Regions from separate parts of the Methylobacterium sp. OAE515 genome, predicted to be linked through region 1. Evidence: predicted binding sites of a transcription regulator. Region 1 holds the regulator's gene; each other region holds the start of a gene.
What was found. Region 1 encodes LexA, which represses DNA repair genes until DNA is damaged. Its sites were predicted from a motif close to TGTTCNNNNTGTGTTCNG; they were not measured.
Positions count from the first base shown of each region.

Region 2: ABIE45_RS09750 (trna delta -isopentenylpyrophosphate transferase) is a predicted target of LexA. The motif match lies at 3,858-3,875, and genes of this name have one in related genera.
Region 3: parE (DNA topoisomerase IV subunit B) is a predicted target of LexA. The motif match lies at 1,556-1,573, and genes of this name have one in related genera.

Region 1 covers NZ_JBGMUV010000001.1:4,533,761-4,539,424, reverse strand. Annotated here, with positions in the region: gene gltX (glutamate--tRNA ligase) at 1-910, opposite strand, end outside; gene ABIE45_RS22050 (ComEC/Rec2 family competence protein) at 1,084-3,366, shown strand; gene lexA (transcriptional repressor LexA) at 3,360-4,082, opposite strand; gene ABIE45_RS22040 (hypothetical protein) at 4,319-4,789, shown strand; gene ABIE45_RS22035 (hypothetical protein) at 4,808-5,023, opposite strand; gene ABIE45_RS22030 (divalent metal cation transporter) at 5,103-5,664, shown strand, end outside.
Region 2 covers NZ_JBGMUV010000001.1:1,984,679-1,990,342, forward strand. Annotated here, with positions in the region: gene ftsY (signal recognition particle-docking protein FtsY) at 1-1,085, shown strand, start outside; gene ABIE45_RS09730 (septation protein A) at 1,219-1,833, shown strand; gene ABIE45_RS09735 (DsbE family thiol:disulfide interchange protein) at 1,837-2,451, opposite strand; gene ccmD (heme exporter protein CcmD) at 2,448-2,591, opposite strand; gene ABIE45_RS09745 (heme ABC transporter permease) at 2,602-3,399, opposite strand; gene ABIE45_RS09750 (trna delta -isopentenylpyrophosphate transferase) at 3,938-4,612, shown strand; gene ABIE45_RS09755 (hypothetical protein) at 4,651-4,962, shown strand; gene ABIE45_RS09760 (methyltransferase) at 4,972-5,664, opposite strand, start outside.
Region 3 covers NZ_JBGMUV010000001.1:3,304,617-3,310,280, reverse strand. Annotated here, with positions in the region: gene topA (type I DNA topoisomerase) at 1-936, shown strand, start outside; gene ABIE45_RS16225 (hypothetical protein) at 1,122-1,412, opposite strand; gene parE (DNA topoisomerase IV subunit B) at 1,668-3,725, shown strand; gene ABIE45_RS16215 (PRC-barrel domain-containing protein) at 3,787-4,281, opposite strand; gene ABIE45_RS16210 (porin family protein) at 4,502-5,371, opposite strand.

The DNA of each region.
Region 1 (5,664 bases):
CGAAATCGAACCGCGCCGCGGAGCGCCCGACCGATCCGAGGCCGAAGGCCGCGATCATCTCGTCCGTCGAGAAGACTTCCTGGTCGCCGTGGCTCCAGCCCAGCCGCACGAGGTAGTTGCGCAGGGCCGCCGGCAGGTAGCCGAGATCGCGGTAGGCCTCGACGCCCAGTGCACCGTGGCGCTTCGAGAGCTTGGCCCCATCGGCCCCGTGGATCAGCGGGATATGGGCCATCCGGGGAATGTCCCAGCCGAGCGCCGAGAAGATCTGGCTCTGGCGGGCCGCGTTGGTGAGGTGGTCGTCGCCGCGGATGATCTGCGTGACGCCCATGTCGTGGTCATCGACCACGACGGCGAGCATGTAGGTCGGTGTCCCGTCCGAGCGCAGGAGGACGAGATCGTCGAGGTCCTTGTTGGCCCAGGTCACCCGGCCCTGGACGGCGTCCTCGACCACGGTCTCGCCCTCGACCGGCGCGCGCAGGCGGATCACCGGCTTCACCCCGGCGGGCGCCTCGGACGGGTCGCGGTCGCGCCAGCGGCCGTCATAGCGGGGCGCGCGGCCCTCCGCGCGGGCGGTCTCGCGCATCTGCGTGAGTTCCTCGGCGGTGGCGTAGCAATGATAGGCGCGGCCGGCGGCCAGCAGTTCCTCGGCGACGGCACGATGGCGCTCGGCGCGGGCGAACTGGAAGACCACGTCGCCGTCCCAGTCGAGGCCGAGCCACGTGAGTCCGTCGAGGATCGCGTCGATCGCGCCCTTGGTGGAGCGCTCCCGGTCAGTGTCCTCGATGCGCAGCAGCATCGTGCCGCCGGTGTGGCGGGCGTAGAGCCAGTTGAACAACGCCGTGCGGGCCCCGCCGATATGGAGGTAGCCGGTGGGCGAGGGGGCGAAGCGCGTGACGACGGCTGAGGACATCGGTCCGGTGTGTTCGGGGGCGGGTCGCGGAGCGGAGGCGGAGAGCGGCGAGGGCTCGACACGGCGCCCGTAGCACGAAGCACCGGCTGTAGCACGAGGCCGGCAGTGCGTTAAGAATCGTCGGAGGAATCGCTCGACCGTCCGCACAGGTCGCGCGGATCGGGGCGGCGGCAATGCGGCGGATCGGCGCGAGGGCAGCGGGGAGCGCGGTGGCGCTGCCGGGCCCGCGCGCCCTGGCCCGGCCGGCGATCGGTGCCTGGATCGCCGGGGGCCTCCGCCGGGAAGCCGAGCAGCGCCGCCTGTTCCCCTGGCTGGCGGTGGCCTTCGGCACCGGGATCCTGGTCTATTTCGCGGCCGTCGACGGCACGCCGGTCCTGGCCGCACCGCTGGCCGGGGCGGCGCTCGCGGTGGCGCCGATCCCGTTTCTCGGCGCGCGACCGGCGGCGCTGGCGCTCGCCCTCGCGGTGGCGGCCGGCTTTCTCGGCTTCGCGGCGGCAACCTGGCGGGTCTCGCAGGTGGCCGCCCCGATCCTCGCCCGGACCACGATCGGGCCGCTCACCGGGATGATCGAGGCCCTGGACGAGCGCGAGGTCGGAGCCCGGCTGATCGTCCGGGTCGAGACCTTCGCGGGCCTCGCGCCGGATCGGCGGCCCGCCCGCGTGCGGGTCTCGTTCCGCAAGGCGCCGGCCCTGCGGCCTGGAGATGTCATCACCGCCACCGCGCGTCTGCTGCCGCCGCCCGAAGCGGCCCGCCCTGGCGGCTACGACTTCGCCCGGGACGCCTATTTCCAGGGGATCGGCGCGGTGGGTTCGCTGCTCGGCGCGATCCGGATCGAGACGCCGTCGGTCGCACCGCCCCTGCGCCTCAGGCTCGCCGCCATGCTGGACGAGGCCCGCAATGCGCTCACCCGGCGGATCGCCCAGGCCGAGGGCGGCCAGGCGGGCGCGGTGGCGGCGGCCCTGGTGACCGGCAAGCGCGGCCTGATCGGCCCGGCGACCAACGACGCACTGCGCGCCGCCGGCATCTACCACGTGGTCTCGATCTCGGGGCTGCACATGGTGCTGGCCGCGGGCGTGGTGTTCTGGCTGGTGCGCGCGGCCCTGGCGCTGATCCCCCATTGCGCGCTGGTCTGGCCGATCAAGAAGATCGCGGCCGGCCTCGCGATGATCGGGGTCACTGCCTACTGTGCCTTCTCGGGCTGGGACATCGCCGCCGAGCGCTCGCTGATCATGACCCTGATCATGCTGGGCGCGATCCTGGTGGACCGGCCGGCCCTGTCGATGCGCAATCTCGCGCTCGCCGCGCTGATCGCTCTGGCCCGCGAGCCCGAGGGTCTGCTCGGCCCGAGCTTCCAGATGTCATTCGGCGCGGTGGCGGGGCTGATCGCCTGCGCGCGGCTGATCGACGGACGGCTGTTCGTGCGCCCCGGGGCGGGACGGATCGGGCGGATCGTCGGCACCGGCCTGTCGGCGGTCACCGGCACGCTGGCGACGACCCTGGTGGCGCAGATCGCCACCGCCCCCTTCGCCACCTACCATTTCCAGACAATCCAGCCGTTCGGGCTGATCGGCAATGCGCTGACGCTGCCTCTGGTCTCCCTGGTGGTGATGCCCTCCGCGGTGATCGGGATCCTCGCCTATCCGTTGGCCCTCGACCGGCCGATCTGGTGGCTCATGGGCCAGGCAGTCGGCGAGATGCTGGCGATCTCCGAATGGATCGCCGGGTTCGAGCGGGCAACGCTGGTGCTGCCGGCGTTCGGAACCGGGGCGCTGGGATTGCTCACGGCCGGGCTGCTGCTGGCGACGCTCCCGGTCTCGCGGCTGCGCTGGCTCGCCCTACCGCCGCTCCTGCTCGGCCTCGGCCTCGCGGCCCTGCCGGAGCGCTACGATCTCTACATCGACCGGCAGGGCGGAGGCGCCGCGGTGCGGGGTCCCGACGGGCGCCTTTCGGCGCTCGGACATCCCTCCGGCTTCGTCCTGGAACAATGGCTGAGGGCGGACGGCGATAACCGCACACCCGAGCAGCGGAGCCGCCCGTCCGCGGGCGGGCGCTGCGACCGGCTCGGCTGCACCGCGATCCTGCCGGACGGCCGGGCGGTCGCCCTGGTTCGCGACCGGCGCGCCTTCCCGGAGGATTGCGCCCGGGCCACCGTGCTGATCACGGGCCTTGCGGCGCCCCCGACCTGCACGGGCCCGCTCATCATCGACCGCCGCTTCCTCGCCAGCCACGGGGCCGTGGCCCTGCGCGCCGGACCGGACGGCTTCGCGATACAGGGCGCCCGGACCGATCAGCGGACGGTCCCCTGGCGGGCCCGCGCGGTGCCCGGCCCAGCCGCCGCTGCGCGGACCGGGACGGATCCTCCTGCGGACGCCTCCGGAGGGATGGCCGCGTCGGAGAGCGATCCGACAGGCGCCAACCCGGCTCCGGACGACGCGCCGGCCGCCCCGCTTCAGTAGCGGCGGACGAGGCTGACGAGCCGACCCTGGATCTGGACCCTGTCGGGACCGAGGACGCGGGTCTCGTAGGCCGGGTTGGCGGCTTCCAGGGCGATCGAGGAGCCGCGGCGGCGCAGGCGCTTGAGCGTCGCCTCCTCGTCGTCGATCAGGGCCACGATGATGTCGCCGGTGTTGGCGGTGTCCTGCTTGCGGATCACCACGAGGTCGCCGTCGAGGATGCCGGCCTCCACCATCGAGTCGCCGCGCACCTCCAGGGCGTAGTGCTCGCCGCCGGCCAGGAAGTCGGGCGAGAGGGTGATGGCGTGGCTCTGGTTCTGGATCGCCGAGACCGGTGTACCGGCCGCGATCCGGCCCATGACGGGGATCGACACGGCGCGGCCGGCCTCGTCGATCATGCGGGCATTGGCGGGCAGCGGCGGCTGCTTGGACTTGCCGCCCTCGACCACGCTCGGCGTGAAGCGGCGCGGCTCCGCCGGCGCCGCGGCAGCCGGGGACGTCAGGCTCTCGGGAATGCGGATCACCTCGATGGCCCGCGCCCGGTTCGGAAGGCGCCGCAGGAAGCCGCGCTCCTCCAGAGCCGTGATCAGACGATGGATGCCCGATTTCGACTTGAGATCGAGCGCATCCTTCATCTCGTCGAAGGAGGGGGGAACGCCGCATTCCTGCATGCGACTCTGGATGAATCGCAGGAGGTCCAGCTGCTTGCGCGTGAGCATCGAAGGGGGCCTCGCGGCTTGGCGGACCGCCTCGGGACGGTCTCGGAAACAAATCACGAACAGGTTAAACGTTCCGCAAGTGTTCCGCAAGCGTTATACGGCCACGCTTCTGCTGGCGCCGCGCTCCGAGGCAGAAACGAATTGACGGCGCAAGCGGAGCCGTTTCAATGCACCCACACGCCGCCGGACAGGGCGGCGGAGCCGGGGCGGGCTGAGATCGGGCTGGGATGACGAGGATGCGACGACCCGCGGCTCTGCTGCCTCCCGCCTTGACGGCCGTGACTCTGGCCTCCCTCGGTCTGGCGCTCGCGGGCTGCACCACGGGGTTCTCATACATCTCACGCAACTACGTCGCGCTCACCCCGCAGGTGGTCACGATCGGCTGCAAGGAGCCCTATGAGGTCTACGACAACCGGCAGCTGCGCCGGATGCTCATCGTCTCCAATGCTCTGCGTGAATATGCCGGCTGCAACCTGAGCGAGGTCCGGATCGATCCCGAGCCGGCGGCGACCCGGGTGAAGCGCTTCCGCACCGCCGCCCGCACCTATCTCGACGAGACCGTGCGGGAAGATTGCCGGATTACCGGCGAGACCGTGTTCGATCCGCTGAAGACCGAGTTCGCCTACGCGTGCGACGCGCCGATCGAGAAGCGGGGCACGGTGGTGCCGCGCCTTCCGGGTCGCAACCCGGGCCTCGGCCCGCGCTGATCCGTCGGCGGCGGGCTCTCAAACGCCCGGCTTCGGAAAAGTCCGTTCCGCCGCATCTCCGGCGGCGGCCAGCAGCGCGCGGGCAAAGGCCCGAGCCTCCGCCCGGTCGAGCACGATCGCGGCGGTGACCGGACCTCCACCCAGGTCGGACAGGGCGAGTTCCAGACGCACCCCATCGGGCACGGCGCTCGCCTGAAGGCTCCAGCCGGAGCTTCGATCCGCGCTCTCCACCATCTCACGTTACTCCCGCCTGCCCGGGAAAACGCCGCAGGCGCCCGCCGGAACCGGCCGTGCCCGGGCCTGTTCCCGAGCCGTGCCAAGCGCTTCCCTGCCTCGCCTGAACGCGTTCCTCAAGACCGCGGGCCCCGGACTCGTCGTGATGCTCGCCGACACGGATGTCGGCAGCCTGATCACGGCGGCCCAGAGCGGCGCACGCTGGGGCTACTCGCTGCTGCTCCTGCAGATCCTGCTGGTGCCGATTCTCTACGTCGTTCAGGAGCTGACGGTGCGGCTCGGCACCGCCACCGGCCGCGGCCACGGCGAGCTGATCCGGGCGCATTACGGGCCGGTCTGGGCCTGGATCTCCTACGGCGGCCTCGTGGTGGCCGGGATCGGCGCCATCGTGACGGAATTCTCAGGCATTGCCGGCATCGGCGACCTGTTCGGGGTGCCCCGGCTGGTGAGCCTCGGACTGCCAGCGATCCTGCTGCTCGCGCTGGTCTTTACCGGGAGCTACCGGCGGGTCGAGGTGGTGGCGATCGTCGTCGGCCTGTTCGAGCTGGTCTTCATCGGCCTCGCCATCGCGGCGCGGCCGAACGTGGCCGAGATCGTCGCCTCCTTCGGGCACATGCCGCTCGGGGACGGCCAGTACCGGG
Region 2 (5,664 bases), 2.5 Mb from region 1:
CCGGCACGGCCGGCGACGATCCGCAGCACGGGGCCGATCCAGTCGATACCGGGGACGCGGTTCACGCCCCGATCACGGATCCGGCTCCTGACATCCAGCCGCTCGATTCCGCCGCTGCCCTCGCACACGATGCCGGGGCCGGCCCGGGCCGCGAGCCCGAGGCCAAGGGCTGGTGGAGCCGTCTCACCTCCGGGATGAAGCGGACCTCGTCGGCTCTGTCCGACCGGGTCACCGGCCTGTTCACCAAGCGCAAGCTCGACGCCACCACCCTGGAGGATTTGGAGGATGCCCTGATCCAGGCCGATTTCGGTCTGGAGACCGCGATGCGGATCTCGGAGGCTGTCGGCAAGGGCCGATACGAGAAGGGCATCTCGCCCGACGAGGTGCGGGCGATCCTGGCGACCGAGGTCGAGCGGGCCCTGGAGCCCGTCGCCGTGCCGCTCGCCATCGATGCCGCCCGGAAGCCGTTCGTGATCCTCACTGTCGGCGTCAATGGCGCCGGCAAGACCACGACGCTGGGCAAGCTCGCCTCGAAGCTCCGGGCGGAGGGGCGCACCGTGATGCTCGCGGCAGGCGACACGTTCCGGGCCGCGGCCATCGACCAGCTCAAGGTTTGGGGTGCCCGCACCGGCACGCCGGTGGTGAGCGGCGCGCAGGGCGCGGATGCGGCCGGGCTCGCCTTCGACGCCCTGAAGCAAGCCTCGGCCGCCGGAACCGACGTGCTCCTGATCGACACCGCCGGCCGGCTTCAGAACAAGGCCGGGCTGATGGCGGAACTGGAGAAGGTCGTCCGTGTGCTGCGCAAACAGGATCCGGACGCCCCGCACGCGACGCTCCTCGTCCTCGACGCCACGGTCGGCCAGAACGCGCTGAGCCAAGTGGAGCTGTTCTCGCAGGCCGCGCCGGTCTCCGGGCTCGTGATGACCAAGCTCGACGGGACAGCCCGGGGCGGGATCCTGGTGGCGCTGGCGGCGAAGTTCGGCCTGCCGGTGCACTTCATCGGCGTCGGCGAGGGCGTGGAGGATCTGGAGCCGTTCGCGGCCCGCGACTTCGCCCGGGCGATCGCCGGCCTGGAGAAGGATTGAGGCGCGGGTGGCCGCCGGTCTTCGGCACACGCCGTGATGGACTTCGGCCGCCCCGCGTTCCACACACCCGCAACCGAGTGAGTCCGGCGCCTCGAATATGTCGAGGGCGCCGCATCCGAGCTAGCCAGAGCGCATGCAGATCGAATCCGTCCCCCCGCGCCGACACCTGCCGCCGCTCGTCAAGCTGGCGCTCGAACTCGGGCCGCTGGTACTGTTCTTCCTGGGCAACGCCTATTCCGAGCGCTTCGGCATCGCGCCCGATCAGAAGCTGTTCGTTGCGACCGGCCTGTTCATCGCCGCCACTGTGGTGGCGCTGACGATCCACTACGTCCTTGTCCGCCGCCTGCCGATCATGCCGCTGGTCTCGGGTGTGGTCGTGGTGGTGTTCGGCGGCCTGACCCTGGCGCTGCAGGACAAGACCTTCATTATGGTCAAGCCGACCATCGTGAACGCGCTGTTCGGCACGGTGCTGCTCGGCGGACTCGCCTTCGGGCGCTCGCTCCTGTCGGTGGTGCTCGATTCGATGTTCAGCCTCACCGAGGAAGGCTGGCGCAAGCTTACCTTCCGCTGGGGCGTGTTCTTCTTCGTGCTGGCGGCGCTCAACGAGGCGGTGTGGCGGACCCAGACGGAGGATTTCTGGGTGAACTTCAAGGTGTTCGGCATCATGCCGATCACCGTGCTGTTCGCGCTGGCGCAGACGCCGCTGCTGACCCGCTACGAGCGCAAGGAGCCGCAGCCCGGCGCGTAGGCGCTACTGCGCCGCCGCGACCTTTCCGGCAGCGCGGATGCGCGCGAGCACGCTCGCGAAGTTCTCCGGCGTCAGGATGCCGACGAGCTTGTCGCGGATCACACCGTCGGGTCCGACGATGAACGTCTCGGGCACGCCGTAAACGCCGAAATCGATGGCCGCACGTCCGCTGGCATCCGCCCCGACCGCGCTGAACGGCACGCCGTGCCGGGCCAGGAAGCGCTGGCCGGCCTCGGGGCTCGGCTCCTTATAGTCGATGCCGACGAGCCGGATCCCGGGCTCCTTCGCCAGCCGCATCAGCATCGGGTGCTCCACCTGGCAGGGGGCGCACCACGAGGCGAAGACGTTCAGCACCGTGATCTGCCCCTTCAGGTCCCGGCTCGACAGCCCCGGCACGGGTGCGCCCGCGGCGGTCAGCCCCGGCACGGCGGGCAGGTCGAAGCTCGGCACCGGCTTGCCGATCATCGCGGAGGGCAGGGCCGCCGGATCCGCGCCCGAGCGCAGGCGCAGGAACAGCACGGCGGCGAGCGCCGCGAAGGCGAGGGCCGGCACGATCAGCAGGAGCGAGCGGCGGACGGGCGGCGGCCGCCCGGTCGCCTCGTCGAGGGGGGTGGTCATCGCCGATCCTCGCCGAAGCCCCGGAGCGCGCGCAACTGCGCCCGCCGGTCGCGGATCGCGTTGCCGAGGAGGGCAACCATCACCAGCCCCGTGAAGCCGTAGGCCGCCAGGATGAAGCCGCCGTGAGATCCGAGATCCATCGCGGTCCTCCTAGACCGGCTGACCGACCGGCAGCGACGCCGGTGTCGGGGTGAGGCGCGGCTGGGTCCGGTCCAGGCGCTCGGCCTCGCGGATCGTCAGCGTCCGCACCCGGCGACGCATGATCTCGGTGCGCATCGCGTAGAGGTGCAGGGTCGTCCCGCCGAGCGTCGCGGCGGCGATCATGACCAGCAGCGGGTAGAGCATCGACGGATCGATGGTCGACCCGCCCATGCGCAGGATCGAGGCCGGCTGGTGCAGGGTCGACCACCAGTTCACCGAGAACTTGATGATCGGCAGGTTCACGGCGCCGACGAGGGTCAGGATCGCCACCGCGCGCGCGGCCCGGTTGGGGTCCTCCAGGGTCCGCCACAGCGCGATGATGCCGCAATAGATCAGCAGCAGGATCAGCATCGAGGTCAGGCGCGCGTCCCAAACCCAGTAGGTTCCCCACATGGGCTTGCCCCACAGGGAACCGGTGACGAGGCAGATCAGCGTGAAGGCGGCCCCGATCGGCGCCGCGGCGCGCTGGGCGACATCAGCGAGCGGATGGCGCCAGACCAGGCTGCCGATCGCCGACACGCTCATGGCACCGTAGAAGAAGACCCCGAGCCATGCTGCGGGGACATGGATATACATGATCCGCACGGTCTCGCCCTGCTGGTAATCGGGCGGCACCACGAAGAAGGTCATGTACAGACCGACGGCCAGCACGCCGAGCGACAGGGCGGTGAGCCACGGCACCAGCGCGCCCGACCACCGCATGAAGTGGCTCGGATTCGACAGGCGGGTCCAGAGGGAAGGGGTCATCGCGGCGGCTGCCTCAGACATCGTTCCTGCGGTCTAACCTAGGATGCGGTGCAGCAACAATGCGGGTCTCCGGCGCAGCTCTGCCGGTGAGCGGCTCCTGAGCGAAGTTCGCACAGGTGATCCGTCGAAGACTTGCGCAGGCAAGGGGTCAGCATCCCCGAATGCCCTCGCATACGCCAACGCTGCTCAACACCCCGCACGCAGGCCACGAAATCAGCCCCGTCGTTCCGGGGCGCCGCAGGCGAGTCCGGAACCCAGAACCGCCATCGGTGCCGGACTTTCGCGCGTCGGCGGGTCTGGATCCCGGGCTCCGCTGCGCGGCCCCGGGATGACTTGGCGGGTCGCGTCACGCACAGCGAGCGCGTACGGCCAGACGCCCGGAAATTTTCCCATGGGTCCGACGGCCCGCAAATCCGCGGCCGACCCTTGCGCATCTCGGGGGGATTGCGCATATAGATACGAACAAAAAGAGAACAAAAGTGCGTCGCCGTACAAAGCTGTGGACGACGCGGCCCAATCCCGCCGGAACGAGCCCCGCATGCGAACCGCCGACAAGCAGATCGCCGACATCCTCGTCCGCTACGGCGAGCCCTTCGGGGGCAACGTCTGGCGCGTCCAGGGAACGGCCGTGATCTACCATAAGACGCTGGAGCGCATCGCCGCACAGGCCGGGATCGTGTTCGAGCCGCCGACCATCATCCGGTCCGAGCGCGACGAGGCCGTGATCCTTGTGACCGGCCGCCTGCCCGGCGCGAAGCCCGGGACCGAGCGGGTCGAGTGGTCGCTGGGCGAGGCTCTGGTGAATGTGAACTACCGCGTCTCGGGCAAGCAGGCGGCCTACGTCTACGCCATGGCCGAGAAGCGGGGTAAGGACCGCGTCATCCTCAAGCTGATCGAGCTGCACGGCCTCGTCTACTCGGAGGAAGAGGCCGACGAGTTCCGCGCCCACCAGCCCGCGGTCCGGGCCGTGGACGAGGATTTCGAGGAGCCGCCGGCCTTCGACGAGATCACCGAGGCCGAAGGCGATCTCAAGCGCCGGATCGACGAGGCCGAGACGATCAACGCCGTCACGGACCTGATGCTGGACGGCGCCACCCAGGCCGTCCTGGCGACGATGCCCGCCGGCACACGCGACGAGGTCCGGGACTACGCAAAAGCGCGCCTCGTGGCGCTCGGCTGGCCCAAGCGGTCCGGCCGCAAGAGCGCCGCCTAACCCATCCGCAATCGATCCCCCTACCGAAGGAGACCGCCATGCATCGCGCGACGAGCCGCCGCACCATGAAGGCCCGCCGGGACGCCCACCGGGGCTGGAGCATCGAGACGTTGTCGTACAGCCCATCGCGGATCGTGCGGCTCGGCGCCGAGAAGGTCGCGATCCTGTTTCCACCGCTGGAGCCCGGTGCCGCTTGGCAGCTCTATCCGCACCCCGATACGTTCCCGGGGCTCAATTTCGAAGGCCTGCCCGAGCCGCTGCGCCCGGAATTCTTGTCCTTCCCGGATCTCACCGAGGTAGAGCGGTTTCTCGGCATCCGCGAGGAGGAGCCGGCGGCCCTGGCCGCGTGAACGGAGGGGTCAGGCGGGCCGCCACGGTGCTCCGCGATGGAGCGCTGCGGCTTCCGGGGTGAAGCGCCCGTCGGGATCGTGCAGCACGAGCGGCGGGCGCAGACTCAGCGCGGCGCGGCTGCCCTTGGTCGCGCTGATCAGGAGGCGGATCGCGGGTGCCTCGGCCCGGGCGTGGACCGGGCGGATCGCGATGCCGCCGTAGCGTCCCTTGAGTGCATCGAGACAGGCGGGCAGCGCGTCGGCCCGGTGGATGAGCCCAAGGCGACCGCCGGGTCGAAGGACCGCCGTGCAGGCCCGGATCCAGGCGTCGAGGTCCTGCCCGGCAAAGGTGTGGGCGGTCGCCCGTCCTGGATTGGGCGAGGCCCGGTGGCCGCCGCCGTCGAAGAAGGGCGGATTGGTCAGCACTAGGTCGAAACTGTCCGGCAGCAGGCCCGCAGCGCGGCGTTCCGCCGCGGACGCGAGCAGGTCGGCCTCGATCACCCGAGCCTCGATGCCGTTGAGCCCGGCATTCGCCCGAGCCAGTTCGGCGACGTCGTGATCGCGCTCGATCAGCGTCGGCTTCAGGCCCGGCACCAGCGCGGCGCAGCCGAGGCCGACGGCGCCCGTCGAGGCGCCGGCGTCGCAGAGCCGATCGCCGGCCGCCGGAACCAGCAGCTGCGCGAGCAGGATTGCGTCCGTCCCGGCCCTGTGCGCGCCCCGCGG
Region 3 (5,664 bases), 1.2 Mb from region 1:
GGTCTCCTCGGCCCGCACATCTTCCCCGACAAGGGCGACGGCTCGAACCCGCGCACCTGCCCGACCTGCGGCTCCGGCCAGCTGTCGCTGAAGCTCGGCAAATTCGGCGCCTTTATCGGCTGTTCGAACTACCCGGAATGCAAATACACCCGCCAGCTCTCGGCCTCGGGCGTCGACGGCGAGGGTGACGGCTCCTCGGCCGAGGGCGGCCAGCCAGGCGTGCGCGTGCTGGGCGACGATCCCGCGACCGGCCTCCCGGTGACGCTGCGCGACGGCCGGTTCGGGCCGTTCCTGCAGCTCGGCGAGGCCTCCACCGAGAAGGGCGCCGAGAAGCCGAAGCGCTCGTCGCTGCCGAAGGGGCTCAGCCCCTCGGATGTGGATCTGAACAAGGCGCTGGCGCTGCTGTCGCTGCCCCGCGAGGTGGCGCGCCACCCTGAGACCGGCGAGCCGATCGTGGCCAATCTCGGCCGGTTCGGGCCCTACGTGCAGCACGGGAAGACCTACGCCAATCTCGGCAAGGACGACGACGTGCTGGAGATCGGCGGCAACCGCGCGATCGACCTGATCGTCGCCAAGGAGCAGGGCGGCGGGCGCGGTCGCCCGGCCGCCGATCCGGGCCGGCCGCTCGGCAAAGACGAGGCCAGCGGGCGCGACCTCGTGGTCAAGGCCGGCAAGTACGGCCCTTACGTCACGGACGGCGAGGTGAACGCCACGCTGCCGAAGACGATGGCCGCCGAGGCGATGACGCTGGACGAGGCGATCGCCCTGGTGAACGCCAAGCGTGCCGCAGGCGGTGGCAAGCCAGCCAAGCGCGGGGCGGTCCGGAAGAGTTCGGCGCGCAAGGCGAGCGGCGACAAGCCGGCGGCGAAGAAGACCGCCACCAAGAAGCCGGCGGCCAAGAAGGTGGCGGCTGCGAAGAAGTCGAGCGCGGGCTGAGAGGGCTCGCTGACGGGGCCGAAAGGGGCTGCCCGGTCCGTGCGAGCGGAGCGAAGGAATCCAGGGCGCCCCGAGGTTGTCGAGCGTGGCGCCGACTGGGTTGCCTCGCTCCGCTTGCAACGACGTGGGTGAGGCAGAGGCAGCGTTGCCGCCCCCTCACCGCGGGCTGCGGTCAGCGATCGGGATCAGACCAGGTAGGTGATCGTCGCCGCGACCGCGGTCGCGAAGGTCGCCAAGGTGATCGTGGTGGCGTTGACCAGCGCGCGGGCGGGCGGAACGCCGGCCGGATCGTCATCGCAACCGAAGGCAGCACCGGCCGCGTGCTCGAAGCGGATCAACGTGAGGCGGCGGGCCTCGATCGCGGCGTCGCTCATGGACTGCGGCTCCCTGACCACGGTCAAGATTATCTCCGCCATCAACGTCGATTGTCCCGTTTCGTTCCAGTGCAGGCTGTGGAAGCCGGACGGGGCGGTCACGAGAAAGCCTTAACCCATTGTTGTGCAACGTCGTGATGACAGACGGCCCTGCCGGTCGAGGCATCGGCGCCGGTCCGGCCCTCGCTCGCGGCAGCGCAGCATGCGATGATGCGCGCGCGTCGCCGCAGGGCGAACGGCTTTGATGTTTACGGTTTGTTCCGCTATCATGCGGGGATGAAGGCGCATGCTCCACGACCCAAGACCCGTCTGCGCGAAGTCGAGCCGGCCGATGCGCCGCGCCCGCGGAGGCCGCGCGTGAGCGATCCGGCGCGGGACCTATTCGGGCCGGGCAAGGGCCCGGCCGCCCGGCCGCCCGAGCCGCGGCGGCGCCTGGACGCCTCGGCCTCCGTGGCGACGCTCGCAGCCGCCGAGCCGGAGGGCGCCTACACCGCCTCCGACATCGAGGTGCTGGAAGGCCTGGAGCCGGTCCGGCGCCGGCCCGGCATGTATATCGGCGGCACCGACGAGCGGGCCCTGCACCACCTCTTCGCCGAGGTGATCGACAACTCGATGGACGAGGCGGTCGCCGGCCATGCCAGCTTCATCGAGGTCGAACTGGAGGAATCCGGCGCCCTCGTGGTGACCGACAACGGCCGCGGCATCCCGATCGACCCGCACCCGAAATTCCCCGGCAAGTCGGCGCTCGAGGTCATCATGACCACGCTGCACGCCGGCGGTAAGTTCGACTCGAAGGTCTACGAGACCTCGGGCGGCCTGCACGGCGTCGGCATCTCGGTGGTGAACGCGCTCTCCGACCTGCTCGAGGTCGAGGTGGCGCGCAACCAGACCCTCTACCGCCAGACCTTCTCGCGCGGTCACGCGCAGGGCGCGCTGGAGCTCGTCGGCCGGGTCCAGAACCGGCGCGGCACGCGCGTGCGCTTCCACCCGGATGCCCAGATCTTCGGATCGCTGAAGTTCGACCCGCGCCGCCTGTTCAAGATGGCGCGCTCGAAGGCCTACCTGTTCGGCGGCGTCGAGATCCGCTGGCGCTGCGCCCCGGCCCTCCTCGAAGGGCTGGCGGACGTGCCTGCGGAAGCTGTGCATCGCTTCCCCGATGGGTTGCGCGACTATCTCGCCCGGGACATCGACGGCAAGGAGCTCGTCACCGACGCGATGTTCTCCGGCAAGATCACCAAGCCGGGCTCGCACGGGTCGCTCGAATGGGCGGTGGCCTGGATGGTCGCCGAGGACGGGTTCTCGCACTCCTACTGCAACACCATCCCGACGCCCGAGGGCGGCACCCACGAGGCCGGTCTGCGCGTCGCGCTGCTCCGCGGCCTGCGCGAGCACGCCGAGCGGGTGAACCAGGCCAAGCGCATGACGGCGGTGACCACCGACGACGTCATGGCGACCTGCGCGTCGATGCTCTCGGTGTTCATCCGCGAGCCCGAGTTCCAGGGCCAGACCAAGGACAAGCTCGCCACCGTGGAGGCCCAGCGCATCGTCGAGACGGCGGTGCGCGATGCCTTCGACCATTGGCTCGCCGCCTCCCCGGCCCAGGCCAACAAGGTGCTCGACTGGGTGATCGACCGGGCCGAGGAGCGCCTGCGCCGCCGCCAGGAGAAGGAGGTCGCCCGCAAGAGCGCGACCCGCAAGCTGCGCCTGCCCGGCAAGCTCGCCGATTGCTCGGCGGCCGGCACCGCGGGCTCGGAGATCTTCATCGTCGAGGGTGATTCCGCCGGCGGCTCGGCCAAGCAGGCTCGCGACCGAGCGACCCAGGCGATCCTGCCGCTCCGCGGCAAGATCCTGAACGTCGCCTCGGCCTCGCGCGACAAGCTCGGCGCCAACCAGCTGATCTCGGATCTCACCCTGGCGCTCGGCTGCGGCACTGGCGCGGCCTTCCGCGAGACGGATCTCCGCTACGACAAGGTGATCATCATGACGGACGCCGACGTCGACGGCGCCCACATCGCCTCGCTGCTGATCACCTTCTTCTACCGCCAGATGCCGAGGCTGATCGACCGCGGCCACCTCTACCTCGCGATCCCGCCACTCTACCGGCTGCAGCAGGGCTCGAAGGTGGCCTATGCCCGGGACGACGCGGACCGCGAGCGGATCGTCAAGACGGTGTTCAAGGGCGGCAAAGTCGAGATCGGGCGGTTCAAGGGCCTCGGCGAGATGATGCCGGCGCAGCTCAAGGAGACCACCATGGACCCGAAGAAGCGCACGCTGCTGCGCGTCGCGGTCCTGGACGAGGCCCGGGAATCGACCGGCGACACGGTCGAGCGCCTGATGGGCAACAAGCCCGAGGCGCGCTTCGCCTTCATCAGCGAGCGCGCGGCCTTCGCCGAGGGCGCCGACCTCGACATCTGACGCTGTCGCACCGACGCGGCTTGGCCGCGTCGGTCGATGGGTCACGGACTTCGGTCGTGGCTTATCGGGGCGCCGGGATCACCTTCGCGGGGTCGAAGGGCTGGGCGGCCGCCACCGTGTCCTTGCTCATGTTGAGGACCGCCGCATACCGGTCGCCGCCGGGCCGCAGCACAAGGGCGCCCGGCTCCACCGCGATCAGCTTGCTGCCCAGCCCGAGGAAGCCGCCGACATCGATCACCACCGCCCGGAGCAGGCCGCCGTCGGTGATCAGCAGGTCTTCGATCTTGCCGACGCTGTCGCCCGCGGCGTTGCGCACGGCCACGCCGATCATCTTGGTGCTCAGGAAGACGGCGGGCTTGAGTCCCCGACGCTTGGCGGCGTCCTCGGCGCTTTCGGCTTCCATCAGCCGCCCGACACCCTTGCCGTCCGTCGAGGTGCCCGGCCCCGTGCCCGGCAGGACCGTATCCTTGCCGATCACGGTGGCGTCCTGCGCGGCCGCTGGTGTGCCCGCCAGAGCGAGGGCGGCGAGCGGCAGGAGAAGGTTTCGGCTTCGCATGGCTGATCGCTCCGGTGCGCCCGGTCCGTCACGGGGTCCCGTCGCTGGTTGCCCGGGGGGCGCCGCCGTCTCAATCGCGGGCGGCCCGCGCGGTTCCGGCCGTCCCTGTCGCACCGGGGCCGCCAGGTGGGCCGCCCGAAACGCGAAAGGGCCCGGCCTTGCGGCCGAGCCCTTTCCTTCCGTTGCGCGGAGCCGGTCGTGCCGGCTCCGCACCGTGATCTTAGTACGAGCCGAACTTGTAGTTCAGACCGGCGCGGACGACGGCGAACTCCGTGTTGGCGGCCGCGCCGTTGAGGTAGGCGGTGCCGTTCGGGGCCAGCAGGTTGCCGTAGAACACGCCGCCGGCGGTGTTCTTCTGGCGGTCGAGGTTCACGTACAGGCCTTCGACCTTCAGCGTCACGGCGGACGAGCGGAAGAAGTTCAGGAACGAGTCGGTCGGGAGGGCGTACTCGATGCCGCCGCCGACCGCGTAGCCGGTGCGGAAGCTGTCGCGGAAGCGGTTGCCGGAGAAGTTCTGATCGTCCTGGCCCGAGCCGTAGGCGAAGCCGCCCGTGCCGTACACGAGGGTCCGGTCGAAGGCGTAGCCGAGGCGGCCGCGCACGGTGCCGAAGTAGTCGAGGCCGTTGCCGCTGGTGGCGACGAAGGCGCGCGGCGGGAGGAACGCGATGCCGGTGCTGGTGCCGCCAAAGGCGTAGTTCTGGGTGGCATTGGCGCGGCGGGCGAAGTCGACATACTGGGCGTCAGCTTCGAAGCCGATCACGACACCCGAGCCCGGCGTGAACTGATAGTTGTAGCCGATCTGGGCGCCACCCGAGAAACCGTCGTTGTTGCTGCGATTGTTGACGCTGACGACGCCGTTCGTGCCGGGCGAGTTGATCAGCGAGCCGGCCGGCAGCGCGTAGTTGGTGGTGTTGCGGCTAGAGGCGTCGAAGCCGTAGCCGGCGTTCACACCGACGTAGAAGCCGGTCCAGGTGAAGACCGGCACCGGCGTGAACACCGGCGGCGGTGCGGCGCGACGCGGCAGATCGGCCGCGGACGCGGCAGCCGTCATGCCGGCCAGCACGGTGGATGCGAGGAGGAGCTTCTTCATGGTGTCGTAGGTCCTGGTTTGGCTTGAGCCGGCGGCCTGCGAGGCGCTCTGGGATGGCGTGTCTGTCGCTTTCCTGCAACAAGCATCCTCAGACTAGCTTGATCGCGTCAACGAAAGATGAAGACTAACGCCCCGTATCCCGCAGCACTGGCGCCTTTCGTCTCGCCACTGGCCGCATAGACCGACGAAAAGGCCCAGACGATTGTGCGAAACTTGTGAACCGGATGCGCGCCCGATCGCAGGCGCCGGGTTCGACATTGTCCGCCGCTGCGGAGGGAAGCCGTCGGGCTGGC